2 regions of the Gallintestinimicrobium propionicum genome follow, and region 2 is predicted to be linked to the other one. Evidence: a T-box and tRNA genes for the amino acid it is inferred to sense, from the RefSeq annotation. Region 2 holds a T-box; the other holds one or more tRNA genes.
What was found. The T-box of region 2 lies ahead of proS (proline--tRNA ligase). A T-box ahead of a tRNA ligase gene usually reads a tRNA of that ligase, here a tRNA-Pro.
Positions count from the first base shown of each region.

Region 1: it has a tRNA-Pro gene. The T-box ahead of proS (proline--tRNA ligase) is inferred to sense a tRNA for this amino acid. The anticodon was not compared.

Region 1 is NZ_JAOQJY010000005.1:88,805-99,211, forward strand. Features, by position in the region: gene OCV62_RS05400 (hypothetical protein) at 55-372, shown strand; gene OCV62_RS05405 (DUF6275 family protein) at 377-637, shown strand; gene OCV62_RS05410 (GH25 family lysozyme) at 643-1,413, shown strand; tRNA gene OCV62_RS05415 (tRNA-Pro) at 1,698-1,770, opposite strand; gene OCV62_RS05420 (VanZ family protein) at 2,086-2,616, shown strand; tRNA gene OCV62_RS05425 (tRNA-Trp) at 2,682-2,752, shown strand; gene OCV62_RS05430 (helix-turn-helix domain-containing protein) at 2,899-3,270, shown strand; gene OCV62_RS05435 (DUF3810 domain-containing protein) at 3,459-4,595, shown strand; gene spoVAE (stage V sporulation protein AE) at 4,721-5,077, shown strand; gene OCV62_RS05445 (DUF5721 family protein) at 5,083-5,574, opposite strand; gene OCV62_RS05450 (DegV family protein) at 6,061-6,900, shown strand; partial or broken gene OCV62_RS18655 (IS607 family transposase) at 7,426-7,620, shown strand; gene OCV62_RS05460 (RNA-guided endonuclease InsQ/TnpB family protein) at 7,568-8,731, shown strand; gene OCV62_RS05465 (xylulokinase) at 8,908-10,407, shown strand, end outside.
Region 2 is NZ_JAOQJY010000018.1:58,498-68,904, reverse strand. Features, by position in the region: gene OCV62_RS13225 (carbohydrate ABC transporter permease) at 1-499, opposite strand, end outside; gene OCV62_RS13220 (ABC transporter permease) at 526-1,422, opposite strand; gene OCV62_RS13215 (response regulator) at 1,560-2,549, opposite strand; gene OCV62_RS13210 (sensor histidine kinase) at 2,527-4,284, opposite strand; gene OCV62_RS13205 (GGDEF domain-containing protein) at 4,316-5,380, opposite strand; gene proS (proline--tRNA ligase) at 5,662-7,092, opposite strand; T-box leader at 7,214-7,417, opposite strand; gene OCV62_RS13195 (hypothetical protein) at 7,764-7,910, opposite strand; gene OCV62_RS13190 (accessory gene regulator ArgB-like protein) at 7,932-8,495, opposite strand; gene OCV62_RS13185 (sensor histidine kinase) at 8,682-10,016, shown strand; gene OCV62_RS13180 (LytR/AlgR family response regulator transcription factor) at 10,136-10,407, shown strand, end outside.

The sequences.
Region 1 (10,407 bases), on a different contig from region 2:
CGTGATTCTGGGGCGGCTTCGGTCGCCCTATAAAAATAATAAGGAGAGCAGAGCATGAAAAAACTTTTTATTTCACAGCCGATGAAAGGCAAAACAGATGAGGAAATTTTAAAAGAGAGGGAAAAGGCAATCGCCAGCGCAAAGAGAAATTTTGTAGAAGACGAAGAAATAGAGGTTATTGATTCGTTTTTCCAGAGCGCGCCTGCGGATGCGAGACCTTTGTGGTTTTTGGGAAAATCTTTGGAATTGCTTTCGACTGCGGACATTGCGTATTTTGCAAAAGGATGGGAAAACGCAAGAGGCTGCCGCATTGAAAATACCTGTGCCATTGAGTATGGGATTGATGTGATCGAAGATTATACGGAGGACTAAGAGTATGGGAAGCAAAGAGTTTTTAGAAAAAAGTAAACAGGTTGTAGTGGATTATTTCAACAGCCACGCGGACAAAACTGACCAGAAGCAGATTACAGGGGATGACGTATTCGTGGTTTGGTACTGCAAGACGCTTCAGAACCACAAGGCACTGCTGAGCACAAATGTTTCTGACGGTATGTATTATGAGATCACCAATAACGGTGACAAGCAGGAAACCTATGTGGACGCTTACAAAAAATGGGAGAATTTTGTGGTGAGGTAATGCTTATGTGGAAAGGAATTGACGTATCAGATAACCAGGGCACGATCAACTGGGCACAGATCCCCGAGGACGTAGATTTTGCGGTCTTGCGTAGTGTGCGCCGATCAGGCAAGGCAGACCATCAGTTTGCTACAAATCTGGAGGGATGTCGGAAGCACAATATACCTGTGTCTGTATATAAGTATACCTACGCAGCTACACAGGACGCAGCGCGACAGGAAGCACAGCAGGTCGTGGAACTGTTGAGGTCACATCATCTGACCGGTATGGTCTGGTGGGATGTAGAGGACAAGGACGTGCTGCGGCCGCTGGGTGCTGCAAAGCTGACGGAGTGTATCCGTGCGGCGCAGGAGGTTATCACGGCAGCAGGGTACGGTTTTGGACTGTATGTTGGGTTGTATGTGTATAAGGAGCGCTGGTTTGACTTTAATGCGTTTGCCGGGACGCGGTTGTGGATAGCACGTTATTATCGCGGCTATCGTACAATGCGGTTTGATGATGAGCCGGATCAGAAATACAAGCCTGATGTTGACGGTGATATATCTGGGTGGCAGTACACGAGCTGCGGCGAGATCCCGGGCATCAAAGGCGATGTAGACCTTGACATAGCCTATGAGGATCCGATGCTGTGGTCGCAGCCTGCGGTGGAGCCGGGCGTGATCTATACAGTATCGGTGGCAGATGTTTGGACACGCGAGCAGGCGGAGATTCTCCGGCAGCAGTTTGAAGCAATGGGAATTAACGGGATTATTCATGAAGTGAGAATAGTGGAGTAACGGAGGGACCGGGCACTTGAGGGGTGTTCCGGTCTTTTTTTGTGCCTTAAATCATGGCAATATCTACTTTTGAACGAAATATAAATGAAAATAAAAAATGCGAAAAGAGCAAGAAATAATAGAAAACTCGTGTTGCATTTCGTGTTGCATGGGGATACAAAATAATATAAAAAAGCATATATAAATACGCTAAACAGTATAAGAAGAAAATATTAAAAGTCCAGAAAACCGCGTAAATACAACAAAAAACCGCTGAGTCGCAAAACTCAACGGTTTTTAATCAGTCGGAGTGACAAGACTTGAACTTGCGGCCTCTTCGTCCCTAACGAAGCGCTCTACCACCTGAGCCACACCCCGATGTGCCGTATTTCTCAACCGGACAAATGATATGATACAGCATAATCGGACAGAAGTCAACACTTAATTTGAAAAAACTTCACAAATTAGGTTTTTCTGTTACAGTTCACTCGTACCGTTTGAGCTGTTCATAAAAAATTAAGGGTTTCTTTCTTGCAAGAAATGGAAATATAGACTATATTAAACGGACAAAAGGCAGGCACAAAAAGGACAGGCGGTAAGCTCGGAGCAAAGGCTCCCTAAAGGATACGATAAGCTGTCTGTGATCTGCAGAATGGAGTGAACATGAAATATTTCTGGTTGACCATAAAGAAGATGTTTCGTTTTTTATTAAAGCCCTTATCCTTTGTACCGGCGCTGTGCGTGATGTATATGATCTTTTCCTTTTCCGCCCAGACGGCGGACGAATCCGGACAGCTGAGTATGCTGGTCAGTGAAAAGGTGGTGCTCCTGCTGGGAAAGCTGACCTCCGGCAATCTGGATACCGAGCAGGTGGGAGTGTATGTAGATGAGATTCATTTTCTCGTAAGGAAGATGGCACATTTTAGCGAATATTTTTTGTTGGGACTGACACTTTCCCTGCCCTTGTATGTTTATCGGCTGCGGGGCTTTTGGCTCGTGCTCGCTGCCGGATTGTTCTGTGCCGGGTTTGCCGGGCTGGATGAGTACCATCAGATGTTTGTGGCAGGACGCTCGCCGGCACTTCGGGACGTGGCGATCGATACGGCAGGAAGCATCACCGGAATTTATATGACAAGGATCATCGGATTTATTGGGAGAAAAACGATATTTGCACCCCTTTCGATGGAAAAGCGCAGAGAACGGAGAAAAAAGAGATTTGTATAAAAAAGTAAAAAAAAGGCTTGCAAAATTAGAAAGTATCGTGCTATAATATCACTTGTCAGTTCGATAGGGGCATAGTTCAAAGGTAGAACAGCGGTCTCCAAAACCGTCGATGTGGGTTCGATTCCTACTGCCCCTGCTATTGCGGGAAAGTCAGAGAAGACGATATCTTTTCTGGCTTTTTCTTGTTTTATTCATGACAATAAAATGCTCGCAGAGCGTGCATTCTATTGTAGCAGCTCGTTTCGGGCTTTGTTTTTAGGCTGTCAGCCGGGGGGATTTTTTATGGAACAGAAGCATACGCTAGAGGAGAATGGGTATTATGCACAGGTCACAGATCAGCTGATTGAAAATATCGGGTATCAGATGATCCGCCGGAACTGGTCGATGAAGACGCTGGCGGATAAAGCGGATCTTCCTTATGAAACCGTAAAGCATCTGATGGCAGGAAAAATCGGCAGACCATCCTTTATCAGTATTCTGAAGATTGCAAATGCACTGGAATGTTCGCTGGATGATCTGGCAGGACGGAATAATCCGGCGCTGGAGGCACTTCGCAGGCTGGCAGACCATGCGGATGGAATGTATCAGATTTTTGCGGAAGTAGAACATTTGCTGTATCCGAACTTCATGATGCAGAGAGAAAACAACAAATAGCACAAATAAAAAATGAAATGATAAAAAAGTACTGTGAAAAAGAGAGAAGAATCGGTGAACAACCGATTCTTTTTTGTCACAAAATGTTCATAATCGTTTACAAATCGTTCAGCTTCTTATCGGCGGCAACCGGATATACTGGATAGTAGGAAGGTACAAGGACAGGTTGACGATTAGGGGATGATCAGTTGAAAAAAAAGGTATGGGGCATTTTGTTTCTGGCAGCGTTGGCGTTAAATGTGTTGGCGTGGAAAAGCAGCAGCTTCTGCGATTTTTATGCGGAATCGGTTTTTCCGGTATGGAGCAGCATTTCCACGCGGGTGATGTCGGTTTTTCCGTTCAGCGTCGGAGAGAGCATGATCGTGCTGGGGATTTTGTTCCTGACAGCGTTTGCAGCTGTAGGATTTTTGCGTTTGACTGTAAAAAAAGCGTGGAGCAAAAAATTGTTTCACAGCTTTTCCTGCGCATTTTCCTGGATTTTTCTGGCACTCGTCTGGGTTATGACCTGTAATTGTTTTTTGCTGTATCATTCTTCGGCGTTTGAGGATCGGTATATGGAGCAGGTGCGCAGTGAGAACTACTCCAAGGCAGAGCTTGCTGTGCTGCGGGATTATATTGTGGTCAATGCCAACGAGCTTGCAGAGCAGATGGAGCGGGATGCAGACGGCTATCTGATTTATAAGGGAGACATGAATCAGGCGGCTGTAGAGGCGATGCAGCAGGTCGGCACAGATTATGGACGCCTGCAGGGCTATTATCCGCAGCCGAAGGAGATTTATTTTTCGGAGCTGCTCAGTCAGACCTATAGGATGGGGTACTATTTCCCATTTTCCATGGAAGCAAACTACAACGGAACGATGTATATTGTAAATAAGCCCTCAGTGATCTGTCATGAATTTGCACATTTAAAGGGCTTTATGCAGGAGGATGAGGCGAATCTGATCGGATATCTTGCCTGTATCAACTCAGACGATGCATTTTTCCGCTACAGCGGCTATATGGGCGTACTCAATTATGTGGAAAAAGAATTTCGTGAGAGCATTCAAAAGAGCCGGAAAGAATACGCGAAGCATCCGCAGATTTCTGCACAGGTTTATGCGGATAACATGTTTTTGACCCAGGAAGCATGGCAGACTGTCGAGAAAAAGGCGGTTGTCAGTACCAAAACAGCGAAAAAGGTTTCCAACGCGGCGACAACGGCTTCTCTGAAATTAAACGGAGTGGAAGAAGGCATGAAAGCGTATGACGGTGTGGTGAAGCTGCTGCTGGATTATTATGACGGTGTGCTGTACGGGGATGTTTTGGTGACGGTGGACGCAGAGTGACGGTCTAAAAAGCGTGCAAGACATTATTCAGAGTGTATAAAACAGGAATCTGCTGCGCATCCTGACAAAAACGGCGGTGCTTTTTGGAAAGAAACTGCCGGGAAAAGGAAAGGGGCGTGTGGGCGATGGACTATTTGAATGCATTCTGGGTAGGTGGTCTGATTTGCGCGCTGGTGCAGATTTTGATGGAAAAGACGAAGCTGATGCCGGGGCGGATTATGGTGCTTTTGGTCTGCTCGGGCGCAGTGCTGAGCGCACTTGGCTGGTATCAGCCCTTTGTCGATTTTGCCGGGGCAGGGGCGAGCGTGCCGCTGCTTGGCTTTGGGCATACGTTGATGAAGGGCGTAAAAGAAGCGGTGGAACAAGACGGATTTCTCGGATTGTTTACGGGAGGCTTTCAGGCAGGGGCTGCCGGAACTGCGGCGGCGCTGATTTTCGGATATCTGGCGAGCCTTGTTTTTAAACCTAAAATGAAAAGATAAAAGTATTATTCCCTGCAGGCGATTTCCTTGCGGGAAAGAAACTGGCGCATGGTTTTGTCCCACTGCGCGTCCAGTGTTTTATCGAAGACAAAGGAAGAAAAGGCGGTTCCGGTCGTCAGGCGGATGGCGGAGCCGTCATATTTTATGGTCAGGACCAGCGCCTGAACCTGTTCCGGTTTTAAAGACGGATCTGCGCCCTTCATGACGCCGGGGACATACTGGGGCATGAGATGCAGGACGAATTTGAAGGAAAGAGGCGTGTGTTTGCCGCGGATCATCTGAAACAGAACCGGACGGATGAATTTCCAGGGCAGAAACAGGTAGCCGGCGTCCGGCGTTTCATCGTCCTGATAAAATTCGGGATTGACGCGCCCGTCGATTTCATAGGAAACGGCGCAGGAAACCGAAGCCTTCTCCAGCAGAAAAGAGTCAAAGCAATCCTCTGTCAAAAGCTTCGCCATAAAATGCTTCATTTCAAGAATCTGAAAAGCGGTCATATAATCAATCCTCCATTCCGCGGGCGCTTTGTGCTGCTGCGCGGTTTTTTGTGATATGCGTGCCGGTCAGTTGTGAAACAGTTCACCCGCGCCATTCGCAAAAACGCGTCTGCGACGCTTTGTGCTGCTGCGCGGTTTTTGTGATATGCGTGCCGGTCGGTTGTGAAACAGTTCACCCGCGCCATTCGCAAAAACGCGTCTGCGACGCTTCCCGCTGCTGCGCAGCTCCTTTTGCTCATGAAGCGGCGCTCCCTTCGTAGCTTTTTTCAGTCAGATTTTCGTGCGAGCACGAAATCTTCCTTCAAAAATCCACGAGTGAACTGTGGTATCAGTATATCAGAGATGGGGTTTTTTGGAAATACCCTTTACAGGAACAGTCAGAACGTGTTATCATATGTAGTAATGAAAACTACATGGATTGGTTTTGAGAATATACGAGAAGCCGTGGTGCGGCAGGCGCAAAGCGCCTGCGGTATGGAGGAAAACATGAGTTATAAAATCGTTGTGGACAGCTGTTGTGAGCTGCCGGAGAAATATAAGAAGGATCCGCATTTTGAAATCGTACCGCTTGGTCTGGAGGTCGGCGATTACCGGATTATGGACGATGAGCATTTTAATCAGAAGGAATTTCTGGAGCAGGTTGCCTCATGTCCCCAGTGCCCGCGTTCCTCCTGTCCGTCGCCGGAGAGCTATCGGCAGGCGTTTGAATCGGAGGCAGAGCATATTTATGTGGTAACGCTGTCCGGCAATTTGAGCGGAAGCTATAACAGTGCCATGGTCGGAAGGCAGATGTATCTGGAAGAGGACGAGTCCAAACAGATTTACGTCATGGATTCCTGTTCGGCTTCCTGCGGAGAGACACAGCTTGCGCTGCTGGCAGCTTCCCTGGAGGAACAGGGACTTCCCTTTGAAGAGGTGGTAAGCCGTCTGGAAGCGTTCCGCAGTGAGATGAATACGTATTTTGTCCTGGATAATCTGGAAACTCTGCGTAAAAACGGCAGACTCAGCGGTATCAAGGCACTGGTTGCATCTACTCTGAGCATCAAGCCCGTTATGGCAGGCACGATGGACGGCAGGATCGAGCAGATCGGGCAGGGAATCGGCATCCGTAAGGGTCTGCAGAAGATGGCAGACGCAGTGGTGCGCAATGTGGCAAGACCGGAGGAAAAGACCCTGATGATCACCCATTGTAATTGCCCGGAGCGTGCAGAAAGCGTGAAGCGGATGGTGACCTCCAAGGTTTCTGTAAAGGATGTTGTGATTATGGATACTGCGGGCGTCAGCAGCATGTATGCCAATGACGGCGGCGTTATCGTGACGATCTGACGGACAGGAAATACGAAAAGAAGAGAAATGAAAGGCGGCTGTGCGGTAATGTGCGGCCGCTTTTTTTGTTTTTTATTGTTTTTTATTCATCACTGGAAGGATCGGTGTTTTTCCGGTTGTACGCAAAACGAGGCAGCTGGAACAGGAAAAAGGCGCAGTTGAAAATGAAAAGGTTGTGGTTCATAAAAAAATAAAATATTCTATAAAATCCTAAAGAACAGATTGACAATTAAATTGCGATCTTTTACTATAAAATTATCGAAAACATACAAAAATGGCAGAAAATCGGAATAGAAATTCCCGGAATAAGGAGGTTATCAACAGTTAAATATAAATTATAAAATCATATAAGTAGATGTTGAGTTTTCTGAGATATTAGAGCAGAATATTATTGAAAGAAGTTGATACTTTGAGTAAATATTATTCTGATGAGCAACTCAACCAGGTAATAAATGTAAAGCCTAAAAACCGCATTACAATTGGATATTGTCGCGTTTCCAGCCATAAACAAATTTAGAATGACAGATGGATAATACTGAAAAATCTGAACGGAAGGAATTTGTTGAAGATCTGGTTCAAATAATCACAGTATTCAGCTGCAAATTACAAGGAAAACGAGCGAACAAAGCGAAGAAATTTATCCGAGAATTGATGCAGGAGGAGACCGATGGTAAAAGCCATAAAAGTAATGTTGATCCCAAACAATGTACAGAAAACTAAGCTGTTTCAGTACGCAGGTGCTTCAAGATTTGCTTATAACTGGGCTTTGGCCAGGGAAAAAGAAACTTATGAAAAAGGCGGCAAATTCATTTCGGATTCAGAACTCAGAAAAGAATTTACAAGGCTTAGACATTCTGAGGAATACGCATGGTTATTGAATATTTCTAACAATGTAACCAAGCAGGCAATTAAAGATGCCTGTACTGCGTATCAGAACTTTTTCAAGGGTTTGCAAAAATTCCCAAGATTCAAGTCCAGAAAGAGATCCATGCCGAAATTCTATCAGGACAACGTTAAGATACAATTCAGTAATACCCACGTTAAATTTGAAGGCTTTTCTTCCAGCAGGAAGGCAAATAAGCAAAAAAGGAATTGGGTAAGACTTGCAGAACATGGACGTATTCCGACAGATGCTAAATATAGGAATCCGAGAATATCCTTTGATGGGGTGAATTGGTGGATCAGTGTATGTGTGGAATTTCCTGATTGCAGGGAAACGCTGAATGAGGATGGAGTCGGCATAGACTTAGGAATCAAAGACTTAGCTGTCTGCTCTGATGCTGTTAAGTATAAGAACATCAATAAGAGTCAGAAAGTAAAGAAATTAGAAAAACAAAAACGCAGATTACAGCGTAGTATCTCTCGTTCTTACGAGAAAAATAAGAAAGGAGAAAGTTACTGTAAAACAAATAATGTAATCAAAAAGGAAAAACTTTTATTAAAACGAAATCACAGATTAACAAACATCCGTAAAAACTATTTGAATCAGACCATATCGGAGATCGTAAATCGAAAGCCAAGATTTATATGTATTGAAGATTTGAATGTCAGAGGAATGATGAAAAATAGACATTTATCCAAAGCAGTTCAGGAACAGGGATTTTTTGGGTTTAGAAAACAGCTTGAAAACAAATGCAGTGATAAAGGGATCCAGCTTATTGTGGCGGATCGGTTTTATCCATCCTCAAAGCTTTGCTGCTGTTGTGGAAACATCAAAAAAGATTTGAAATTATCTGACAGAGTTTATAGATGTGAGTGTGGGAATAGGATTGACAGAGATTTCCAGGCATCTATAAATCTCAAGGCTTATGGAGAACAATTTGCAAGCTAAGACTGAAACGTTAATGCAAATATGTACGGATACGTTAGTCCGGAATTTACGCCTATGGAGAGTACAAGAACTTGTGAGTAGATAGATATTTATATCGTCAAAAGCATACTCGTTGAAGTAGGAATGAAACATAGAAGTTTATAACTTTTTATAAGTTTTCAGTAACGGATGCGGATGTGACGAAACGAGAAGAAATCATTTCCTGTATTCAGGAGGGGCGCGGAGTGCTGGGTATCGAATTCGGTTCGACCCGGATCAAGGCGGTGCTGATCGATGAAAACCATAATCCCATTGCGTCTGGCGACCATGAATGGGAGAATCGTCTGGAAAACGGTGTCTGGACCTACCGTCTGGAGGAGATTTGGGAAGGGCTGCAGGACAGCTACGACAAACTTGCGGAAGATGTGAAAAATACCTATCAGATCCAGCTGACCCGCCTGGGAGCCATCGGATTTTCCGGAATGATGCACGGATATATGGCATTTGACCGGGAGGAAAAGCTGTTAGTGCCGTTTAGGACATGGCGCAACACGATGACGGAGGAAGCGGCTGCTGTGCTGTCGGAATGCTTTGCCTTCAACATTCCGCAGCGGTGGAGCATCGCACATCTGTATCAGGCGATTTTAAAGGGCGAGGAGCATGTGGAAAAAATCGACTATTTAAGCACCCTCGCCGGTTACATCCACTGGAAGCTGACCGGACAGCGCGTTGTCGGAATCGGAGAGGCATCCGGGATGTTCCCCATCGACTCTGCAACCGGCGATTATGATGCAGAAATGATGCAGAAATTTGATGCGCTCGTGGCGGACAAAGGATTTCCCTGGAAGCTGCGGGAAATATTACCGAAGGTGCTGCGTGCCGGAGAAATGGCAGGCACGCTGACGAAAGAGGGCGCAAGGCTTCTGGATCGTTCCGGGTGTCTGCAGCCGGGGGTTCCCTTGTGTCCGCCGGAGGGAGACGCCGGAACCGGAATGACCGCGACAAAGAGCGTGGAAAAGCGCACCGGCAATGTGTCCGCAGGGACGAGCGTGTTTGCGATGATTGTTCTGGAAAAGCCGCTTTCTGCCATGCACCGGGAAATTGATATGGTGACAACGCCTGCGGGTGATCCCGTTGCGATGGTGCATTGTAACAACTGCACGTCAGATCTGAACGCATGGGTCGGGCTGTTTGCGGAGTTTGCAGAATGTTTTGGCATTAAAGCAGATAAAAATAAACTTTTTTCCACACTTTATCAAAAGGCGATGGAGGGCGATAAGGATTGCGGCGGCATGATCGCCTGCAATTATTATTCCGGGGAACCGGTGACCGGTCTGGAAGAGGGCCGTCCGATGTTTTTGCGCAGACCGGACAGTCATTTGGGACTTGCGAACTTTATGCGGTCACATTTATATGCGTCACTGGTGACGTTAAAGATCGGTCTGGACATTTTATTAAAAGAAGAGGATGTGAAAATCGATTCCATCACCGGACACGGCGGACTGTTTAAAACAAAGGGCGTCGGACAGAGTATTCTGGCGGCAGCCATGAACGCGCCGATTTCCGTGATGGAGACGGCGGGAGAGGGCGGCGCCTGGGGCATGGCGCTTCTGGCGGCGTACATGCTTTTCAAAAAAGACGGACAGAGCCTTGGGGATTATCTGGACAGCCGGGTATTTGCTGAGAGAAAGTCAGAG
Region 2 (10,407 bases):
GATTTTTAAAGAAATTCACAGCCAGGATCAGATTGTATACATTTAATCCCATACCGAGCACCAGACCCCAGATGCTGTCTACCAGACCATAGCCCTTCATTGTAATATACCACGGAACGGTTCCTCCGTTAAACAGCATGCAGAATACCAGGATCCACATAAAAATGGATCTCTTTGGAAACTGCTTGGAGGTTTTCGACAGGGGATATGCCGCAAGCAGGATACAGAACATGCTGACTCCGGTTCCTAACAGCACTCTCTGGATCGATACCCAGAAGGAACGGAAGAAATCCGATTCCCCAAGGATCTTCTGGTAAGAGAACAGGTTAAATCCAACCGGCCAGAAGGATACCAGACCTGCATTAACCGCTTCCTTGCTGCTCAGGGAAACACATATTACATACCATACCGGAACAATACAAAGCAGCGCACATATAATCATAATGATTACATTGATCACATCAAATATTTTTGAACCGAGCGTTCTATTTTCAATCATTTTTGTTTCTCCTTGCCTTCTGCTGTTTAAAATAGCTTATATCCTGTAAATTTATCTGCCAGCCAATATCCAAGTGTGATCAGAATCAAGCTGATAACAGATTTAAACAGACCAACCGTAGTTGCAAGTGAAAACTGCAGGTTCTGAAGACCATATCGGTAAACCCAGGTATCAATAATATCACCGGTAGAATATACAAGCGGATTATACAGGTTATAAATCTGATCAAAGCCTGCATTTAAAATATTACCAAGTGCCAGGATCGCAAGAAGTGCCACCGTCATTCGGATACCCGGTAAAGTAATGTGCCAGATTCTGCGGAAGCGTCCCGCTCCGTCTACTGCTGCTGCTTCATATAAGGTAGGGTCAATTCCAAGAATCGCCGCCAGATAAATTACTGTATTATAGCCGAAGCTCTTCCAGATATCTGTGCCGATGACCAGCGGTCGAAACAGGGACGGCTCTCCGAAAAACTGAACCGGATCCTGACCAAAGAATCCAAGGATCTGATTGATCGGTCCTGTATAGCCAAAAATATTTAACACGATCTTTGCCAGAATAACCCAGGACAGGAAATGGGGCATATACACAATGGTCTGAATCGGGCGCTTTATCTTTTTTAAGCACAATTCATTCAGCAGGATCGCAAAGGTAAGCGGCACGATGATATTGCCGATGATCTTCGCCACAGCGATGATCACCGTATTTGCAATCGCCTGTCTTACATCGCTGATCTGCAGCATATACTGAAAATTCTCCAGTCCAACAAAAGGCGATTTCAGCATTCCAAGTCCCGGATTGTAGTCCTCGAATGCCATAATAATTCCGAACATCGGAACGATACTGAAGAAAATAAGCCAGAGAAATGCCGGAACCAGCATCACATAATAGTGTTTTAAAAACTTTTTAATATACACCTTCATTCCCTCCTTCACTTTGTAACTGCATTATACCGTTCCGCTCTTTGGGCAAACAGCGCGGATCATTCTCTCTTTATTGTTCTTTTTTTAGTACACAAAAAAATGTCCGAAATAAATCGGACATTTTTTCATCTTTCTTCTTAAAACTCTCCCGGTGTACATCCGTACTCTTTTCGGAACAGCTTGGAAAAGTAGTAAAAATTATCGTACCCAAGCTCCAACGCGATCTCGGTCATACTCTTCTCTCCTTTTCGGATTTCCTTTGCCGCCGTTTTCATTTTATATCTTATCACACAATTATGAAACGTTTCTCCCGTCACTTCCCGGAATTTGGTGCTGAAATATCCGCGGCTCATTCCTACTGCATCTGCCGCAGCTTCCGCCCGTATACTTTCCGTTACATGCTCCTGAATGTATTGAACTGCGCGGATACAAAGACTGATATCATCTGTTTTACTGTTGCTGTTTAAATAGCTGTCCTGCAGCCAGCTGTGGATCCAGTTTAACAACTCCGCCATTGTTTCAAATGCCGGAATTTTATCCCGCTGCGACAGCTGCAGGTGGTTAAAGCTGCTTACCAGGATCCGTTCCGCATAGCGCAGCGGCAGCTCTGAAAGCTGCTCTGACATTTTTTCCAGCTCGTTTTCATCAAAGATCCATCGCCCCGATTTAAACTCTTCTTCCAGCTTTCGAACGTTTTCTCCTTCCCAGTCTTCCTCTGTCCGCAGATTTCGTTCTGCCTTTTCCCGTCTTTTATTCTGATATTTCTCCACGATCTTTTTCAGAATCGCATCACATTCCTCCGGATCAAATTCAATTTTGGAAATATAATCCAGTGCTCCCAGACGCAGCGCCTGTCTGGCAAAGGAAAAATCCTCATATACAGAAAATATGACAAAATCTGTTTCCGGATAGTTCTCCTTACAGATTTTCATCAGCTCCAGCCCGTTCATCTCCGGCATATCAATATCTGTAAAAACCAGATCCACCGGATGATTTTCCAAAAACTCCAACGCTTTTTTCCCATTTTGCACATCGCCGACAACACAAAGTCCATACTGTTCCCAGTCGATCACTGCGATCAGTCCCTTTCTGGCAAGCTTATCATCATCTACGATCAAAACATTCATGTTCGTCCACCTCTTTAGCTGCAGGTAAAATAATTGTGATCTTTGTTCCTGTTCCCCTTTTGCTGTTTACAAACAGATCCGCGTTTCCCTGATAAAATGTACTCAGCATCGCCTTGACATAGCGGATCCCGATTCCCCTGTTCTCTTTTCCTGTATTCCACCGATATCCGAAGGGTTCGTTAATTTCATCAATTTCTTTTTGACTCAGTCCATGTCCGAAATCTTCGATCGTCACAGCGACCAGGTTCCGTTTTTTGTCAAAAAACGCCTGGATGGCAATTTTTCCTTCCTCCCCAAGACCGTACCGGATCGCATTCTCCACCAGAGGCTGCAGCATCATCCGCACGGTCGGTACATTCAGGTACTCGCCTTCCTCCACCGAAATATCTACCTCAAAATCATAGCGCTTCTGCTGCAAAAAGATATAATTTTTTACCATCTCGATCTCTTTTCGGAGCGTCGTTTCCCTTCCTTCCTTTCCGAGATTATACGACAACAGCTTTTTCAGTGCACTTGTGTATTCTCCGATATCCTTCTGATGACTCATCTGTGCCATCCACTGGATCGAATTCAACACATTCAGCAGAAAATGCGGATTGATCTGGTAAACCAGCTTTTCGTATTCCATCTGCTGTGCTTCCTTTTCCTGCTCTCTTGACCGTTGGATCAGCTCCCGAATCTGCTGCTTCATATCCTCTACATCTCCCAGCAGCTGATCAAATTCTGCGATTCCGCATTCCTGGATCACCTCATCCTGCAAAGAGCCCTGACCGATCCGTTCTATCTGGGTCCCAAGCTCCTGAATAGGCTTTCCAATTAAATGATATAAATACAGCACAAAGGACATAAACAGACTAAAAATGATCAGAACAACCAGGATCGTTTTAAAACGCCATGCATAAATTTCATTTGTATAAGTTCCTTTGGGCAGCGACAGGGCATTCATATATCCCAGCTTGCTCCTGTAAATCAGAAAACGGTAGCCTTCTTTTTCAATTACCTTGCTAGTTTCTTTTTCTATTGCTGTATCAAGCAGCTTCCGCCCCTTGATCACTTTGGGGTTTGTGCTATAGGTCACAACTCCGTTTTCATTCAGCTGTAAAACACTGTAATCATAACCCTGTCGATTCATTGCCGGACTGATCTCATATTCCGACTTTACCTCCGCATAACAGTCCAGCAAGGTTCCGTCGCCGAAGCGTTCCCTTCGATATGCAGAATAAACCGGCATCTGATTCTGATAAAACACAGATCCGTGGATTCCCTGAAAGGTATTTACCGTTGCCTCAAATAAAACCGGTGCTCTTTTATATTCCATGGAAATTTTGACATTTGCATAGTTCGGCACAAGCTCACAGTTTCGATACGGATCATAATAAAATGCAATTAAGAGACTCGGCGAGCTGCTGTTCAGACTCACAAGCTGTGCGCGGAGGTTTTTCTTATTGACATACTGATCGTAATGCTCCTCCTGTGTCAGATACTTGTCTACAGCGCTTCCAACCATACCGTCTGCGCTCATCTGATTCAGTACACGAAGAAGCTTATAACATGCTTCATCCGATTCTTTTGTAAACTGATACAGATTCATTTTCATATTATCTTCGATATTATTCTGATTCATCAGCTGCAGGGAGGAATAAGAGGTCAGTATAATAGCAACTGCACTCGTCAGACATCCGAGTATCATCAGCAGAAGAATGATTTTCCTTAACGATATTTTTTTCTTTTTCATATACAGATCGATTTCCTGTCTCCCATTGTGCTTATTTCGTAAGAACTTCTTTTGTATCCTCTGCTGCGTATCCCCGGGCATATTGTTTTTCCCGTTTCTCTACATACATCATTTCATCTGCCCGTTTCATAACTTCTGCCAGGGACTCGAAATCCTGTACCTGCTCATAGCCAATGCTAACACCCAGAAACTCCGGCTTTTCTCCATCCCGGAAGCTCTGCAGATAGCATTCCCGAAGAGCTTCGATTTTCTCTGCCGGACCTCCGCTGTACAACACCGCAAATTCATCACCGCCCGTTCGGTAGGCCTGGCCATTTTGCTCTGTCATTTCTTCCAGCATCGTCCCAAAGCGCTGCAGATACTGATCTCCGATATCATGTCCATACTGATCGTTAATCGATTTGAAATTATCCAGATCCAGACAGACCAGCCATAAAGGCTCCGAAAGTGTTTCCAGCATTTCCTGAATATCATTCAGCATGGCGCGCCGGTTTTTCAAACCAGTCAGCGGATCCATGGATGCTTTTTTTCGCATCTCTTCTGCCCGCACATGCTCCTCCGCGCCCAGAAAAGAAACACCGTAGCCGCACGCAGGAATGATGATCGCCGCAAAGTTCCGTGCTGCATTTACACCTGTCAGCGGCTGCCAGGGTGCCCAGGCATCCACCAAGAGCAGCGAACCATAATAGCTGACAAAGGCAAAGGCCGCCAGCAGTCCCATCCTGTCCTGAAAGTCGCGCAGGACACATCGCATTTTTCCCCGGGCCCAGGTACGATACAGCACCACCACCACTGCCAGAGACAGAACATAAACACACAGGATCGTCTCCTGATCCGGCAGTCCAAATAACTGTACCAGCAGCATCGCCAACGTCCTGGAAAACAGGATCTGCAAAATCAGCACGTTATCCGCCATATAATAGTAGAAAATGCACGCCGTCAACCGTGCTTCCGGATATAGAAACCGGTATGCAAAGATCGCAAGCGGTGCGATGAACATGCCGATCCTTTCATGCGTCATATTCGGAAACGCCGAATGGTTTAAAAAGCAGGCATCCAGGAATGCACCGGCTGTGATCCAGAATAAATATACCAAAAGCCACGTGCAAATACATTGCCATAGCTTTCGTTTTGACTTTTGAAACGTATGTGCAAAATAGATCCCTATCAGAGAAAACCCCAAATTCATAATCGTCCTGGTCAGATCTGATAATTCGTATATCATACCCTGTCCCCACTTTGTATTTCTAAATGCCGCCTTTGGCGTCGCTTGTTTTTCTCATCCACATTATAGCACAATTTTCCATGCGATGACACCGCTGAAAAAGGCGCTGCATGCCTTTTTCGTTGCACGCAGCGCCTGTCTTTTGATTGAATTTAATATGCCTTGCCCCAGTAAACCATCTTCTTTGCAGGCTTTCCGCAGCATACACAGGTATCGGACAATGTTTCCTGCTCGAACGGCATGCAGCGGCTTGTTGCTGCAAACTGCTCTTTGATCTTGTCCTCGCACTCCTGACATCCGCACCACATCGCCTTTACAAATCCGGGAGTGTTATTTAAGATATTACCCATTTCTTCCATATTCTTTGCAACATAAGTATGGGATTCTCTGTGCTTTCTTGCTTTTTCCAGCATATCCTTCTGGATCGTTTCCATCAGCTCTGCAATCTTTGCTTCCAGCTCGTCTAATGCGCATTCGAGCTTTTCACCGGTATCTCTGCGTGCCAGAACGCATTTGCCTGCTTCGATATCCTTCGGTCCGATCTCAACACGAACCGGAATACCACGCATTTCAGCCTCTGCAAATTTCCAGCCGGGGCTCTTATCAGTATCGTCCACTTTTACGCGGAAGTTGGAAAGACGATCTTTTAATTCATATGCCTTATCCAGTACGCCCTCTTTTCTCTGCTGGATCGGGATGATCACAACCTGTGTCGGAGCAACCTTAGGAGGCAGAACCAGACCGGAGTTATCGCCGTGTACCATGATCAGCGCACCGATCAGACGGGTCGTCACACCCCAGGAGGTCTGATGCACATATTTCAGCTTATTATCCTTATCTGTAAACTGAATACCGAAGGCTTTTGCAAAGCCGTCGCCGAAGTTGTGGCTCGTACCGGACTGCAGTGCCTTGCCATCATGCATCAGCGCTTCAATTGTATAGGTTGCTTCTGCACCCGCAAACTTTTCTTTTTCCGTTTTGCGTCCCTTGATCACCGGAATCGCAAGTACCTGCTCAGCAAAATCCGCATATTCATTCAGCATCTGGATCGTACGCTCTTCTGCTTCTTCAGCAGTTGCATGTGCCGTATGGCCTTCCTGCCACAAAAACTCTCTGGAACGCAAAAACGGACGGGTTTCTTTTTCCCAGCGAACAACGTTACACCACTGATTATATACCTTCGGAAGGTCTCTGTAGGACTGGATATCATTTTTATAAAAATCACAGAACAGTGTCTCAGAAGTCGGGCGAACGCACAGACGCTCCTGAAGCTTCTGCAAACCACCATAGGTTACCCATGCAACCTCGGGCGCGAATCCTTCTACATGATCCTTTTCTTTTTCCAGAAGGCTCTCCGGAATGAACATGGGCATATATACATTCTGTACCCCTGCCGCTTTAAATCTCTCGTCGAGCTGCTTCTGGATCAGCTCCCAAATCGCATAGCCGGCTGGTTTGATCGCCATACAGCCCTTTACGCTGGTATAGCCGATCAGCTCTGCCTTCAGAACCACATCGGTATACCACTGTGCGAAATCTTCTTCCATGGACGTGATCTGTTCTACCATCTTTTTGTCTGCCATGTTATTTCTCCTTTTCCCTGTAAATCTAAACTGGCGGTTTTACATTTTTCTTTCAAAAACAATAGAATGCACACTCTGTGGGCATTTTATTGCCATGAATAAAAAAAAGATACCTGATCCCCAAAGGGACCGGATATCCGGCGGTACCACCCCAATTAACATGCACTCTGCATGTTCGCTCTGCATCCGTTAACGCCGGACCTACGCTGCCTTATTGGGGCAAAGCTCCAAGGGTCGGTTCAAAATGTTCTGCACAGCTGCTTCCACCATTGCAGCCTCTCTGAAGTGCGCTCCCATCTCTACTATTCCTTTTCTGCGCTTCTTTTCTATCTGTTATTGATGATAAAAAAATTCTCCGGATTTGTCAACTGGAAAACGAAAAGACGCGCAAAAACCATTTTTTGATTTTTGCACGCCCTTCGTTTCCTTCTAAAAAACAGGCAAAGCAATGTATTTATCCCACGATCTAATTATCACCACACAAATTCCCCACATGCTCTGCTTGTTTTTTATGCCGTTTTCGGCAATGAATAAGGCTCCCGGAGTTTTTATGTAACCGCCTTCTGCCTTATCTGTCTCACAGTGTAACATAGCCTGTCCATTCACAGATCAAAATTTCCTAAACGCAGCGAAATTCGTCTTAAACGCTGTCACACGTCGGTTTCCGGAATTTACTTTCCCTTTTTCTCCATGTATTTCCGGACAAATTCAGGTACTTCGGGCTCATGCAGGATTAAAATCAGCTTTCTGTTCACTGCATTTTTTGCGGAACTCAATGCAATTTTTCTAACCAGTTTTGCAGTTTTTTCTTTCATCATAAATATTCTCCTTTTTCAGTATTATATTTTATTCCTTTTACAAGGAAGAATACTGAGCGACTCCAGCAGTGCGGAAATTACAATAATTCCACGCCAGTTCGATTTTGTAAGCAATAAACTCAGCAAAATCAGCCCTCCACAAAATAATATAGAATATACCTTTTTTCGAAGATTCTCTTCTGCTTCTAACAATGACGCTGTTTTCGTTCTTCCAGGTGCCCTTAACCATAAAATCAGAATGCAGAGTCCCCATAAAACAACAAATACTCCAATTCCCCAGTTTTCTAAAAGGCTACCTGCCACAAGACTAATAAAACATAAAGCAATCATAGCCAATAAGCATGTCCCTCTTGTTGGGCAATGAACTCCGCCTGCCCAACATCTTAATCCACAAAAGGATAATAAACATAATGCAAATTCAACTTCTTTTCCTATCAAAACGCTGATCATAAAAAGAATCAAAAATTTTACGCACACATCCAGAAATACACCAAGCCCAAACTCTATGACTTTACTTTCTGTCTCTGTCAGTTTTAATTCTCTTCTATTCCATTGCGCTATCTGGTTTGCCAGCTTGTCTATCATTGTCCCCTCCTCCTGTATTAAAGATATCACACCTTTTTATGGATAAATCATTTTTTCCTAAACGCATCATTTTTTAACCCAAACGCAAACCTATTGTTATTATTTTTACGTTTTTTCATATTCCGTTTCTGCTTCATCTTTCTTTGTCCTCATGATAATATAATATATGCACTAGGAGGTTTGCTTATGACTTTACTTACTTTTTTATGCCAACTTATTTCAACTACCACTTTTATACTGATGTGTCATCTGATCCTTTCAAAACGTCTGCCCCGAAAAATCACTTACCCTCTATACTTATACACAATTTTTATCTGTATTTTTCTGGCCCCGTTTTCCGGGCAATATGGCATCCCGATCTTTTTACTTGGAGCGATTATTATTTTGCTGTTTCATAAAAAGGATCGATTATACAACCTTCTCTTTTTTCAGATTCTATGGGCTTGGAGTGTTCTGACTGACTACGCTGTCACTATTCCGCTGCGTATCGCCGGATATTATTTTGATGTCATTCTGACCTCCCTTCCCCTCACACTCCTGTTCTCCATCCTCCACGCCCTCCTTTGCATCCTGCCGTGTCTGTTTATCGGCAACCGTCTGCACCGGAAGCTGGTCACGGATCAGAATGTAATCCCTCCGCGGATTCAACTGCTTTTGTTTCTGGAGGTCACAATCTGTTCCTGTATTTTCCTGATCAACATCATTTTCGGCAGTCTGCTTCATTATCCGAGCGATATTCTGTTCTTCAACGGAATCCTGATTTTCTGCTTCGCAACAGCAAACGTCCTGATTTTTCTGATGCTTTACAACACACTGCAGGCCAACAAAAAGCTGGAGCTTCAGGCCCGTGAGCAGGAAAATCTGACACACTACATGGCACAGCTCGAAAATCATTATCAGGACATCCGACGATTCAAACACGATTACCTGAACATTCTTTCCACCATTACCGGCTACATCCAGGAAAACGATATGGACAAGCTTCGGGATTATTTTGATTCCAGTATCGTCACGAGCAGCAGCATTCTGGTCAATCAGGACGACACCCTTGCGCGTCTGTCGCTGATCAAGGTGACGGAGATCAAGGGTCTTTTGTATACAAAAATGGTACAGGCGATGAACCGTCAGCTGGATGTTTCCTTCGAGCTGACGCAGGAAATCACAGAACTTTCCACCGATTTGCTCACTCTTTCCAGAGTGCTGGGTATTTTTCTGGATAACGCGATCGAAGCTGCTTCCGAAACCGAACAGAAACGGTTTCATATTGCAATCGTGTGCAAGGTGCATTCTGTTATTTTTCATATTGAAAACTCGACGAAGCCGCTTCTTTTCCCTCTGGAAGAGCTTTTCAAGCCAAGTATTTCTTCCAAAGAAGCGCACAGCGGTCTTGGACTTCCCACCGCAAATATGCTGATCGCCAATGCGCCGGAGCTGACCTCCAACACGATCTGCGAAAACGGTCTTTTTAAACAGATTCTTGTTGTTTCCAACTTCAAAAAGAATTATCATAATATATCGTGAGCATAGCTCACTCAATAATTTCGCCGTTCGCGATGAGCAGGCTTTGCCTGTTCCCGCTCTCTTGCGCTCATTAAATCATAAAGATTTCATGCCGCTTCTGCGGCAGAATGGGGGATGACATGATACCAATTTATTTATGTGAGGATAACCCGCTTCAGCTTGATCTTCTCAAATCCATGATCGAAAAGTACATTTTCATTCAAGCTTACGACATGGAGATTCGACAGGCCGTCCACACGCCGCATGAGCTGCTGAATCTGCTTCCGGATCAGCCCGAAAATGCCGTTTATTTTCTCGACATCCATCTGCACTCTGACATGGATGGAATCGAACTTGCCTCAGCAATCCGCCAGAAGGATCCGCGCGCATTCATTATTTTTACTACGACGCA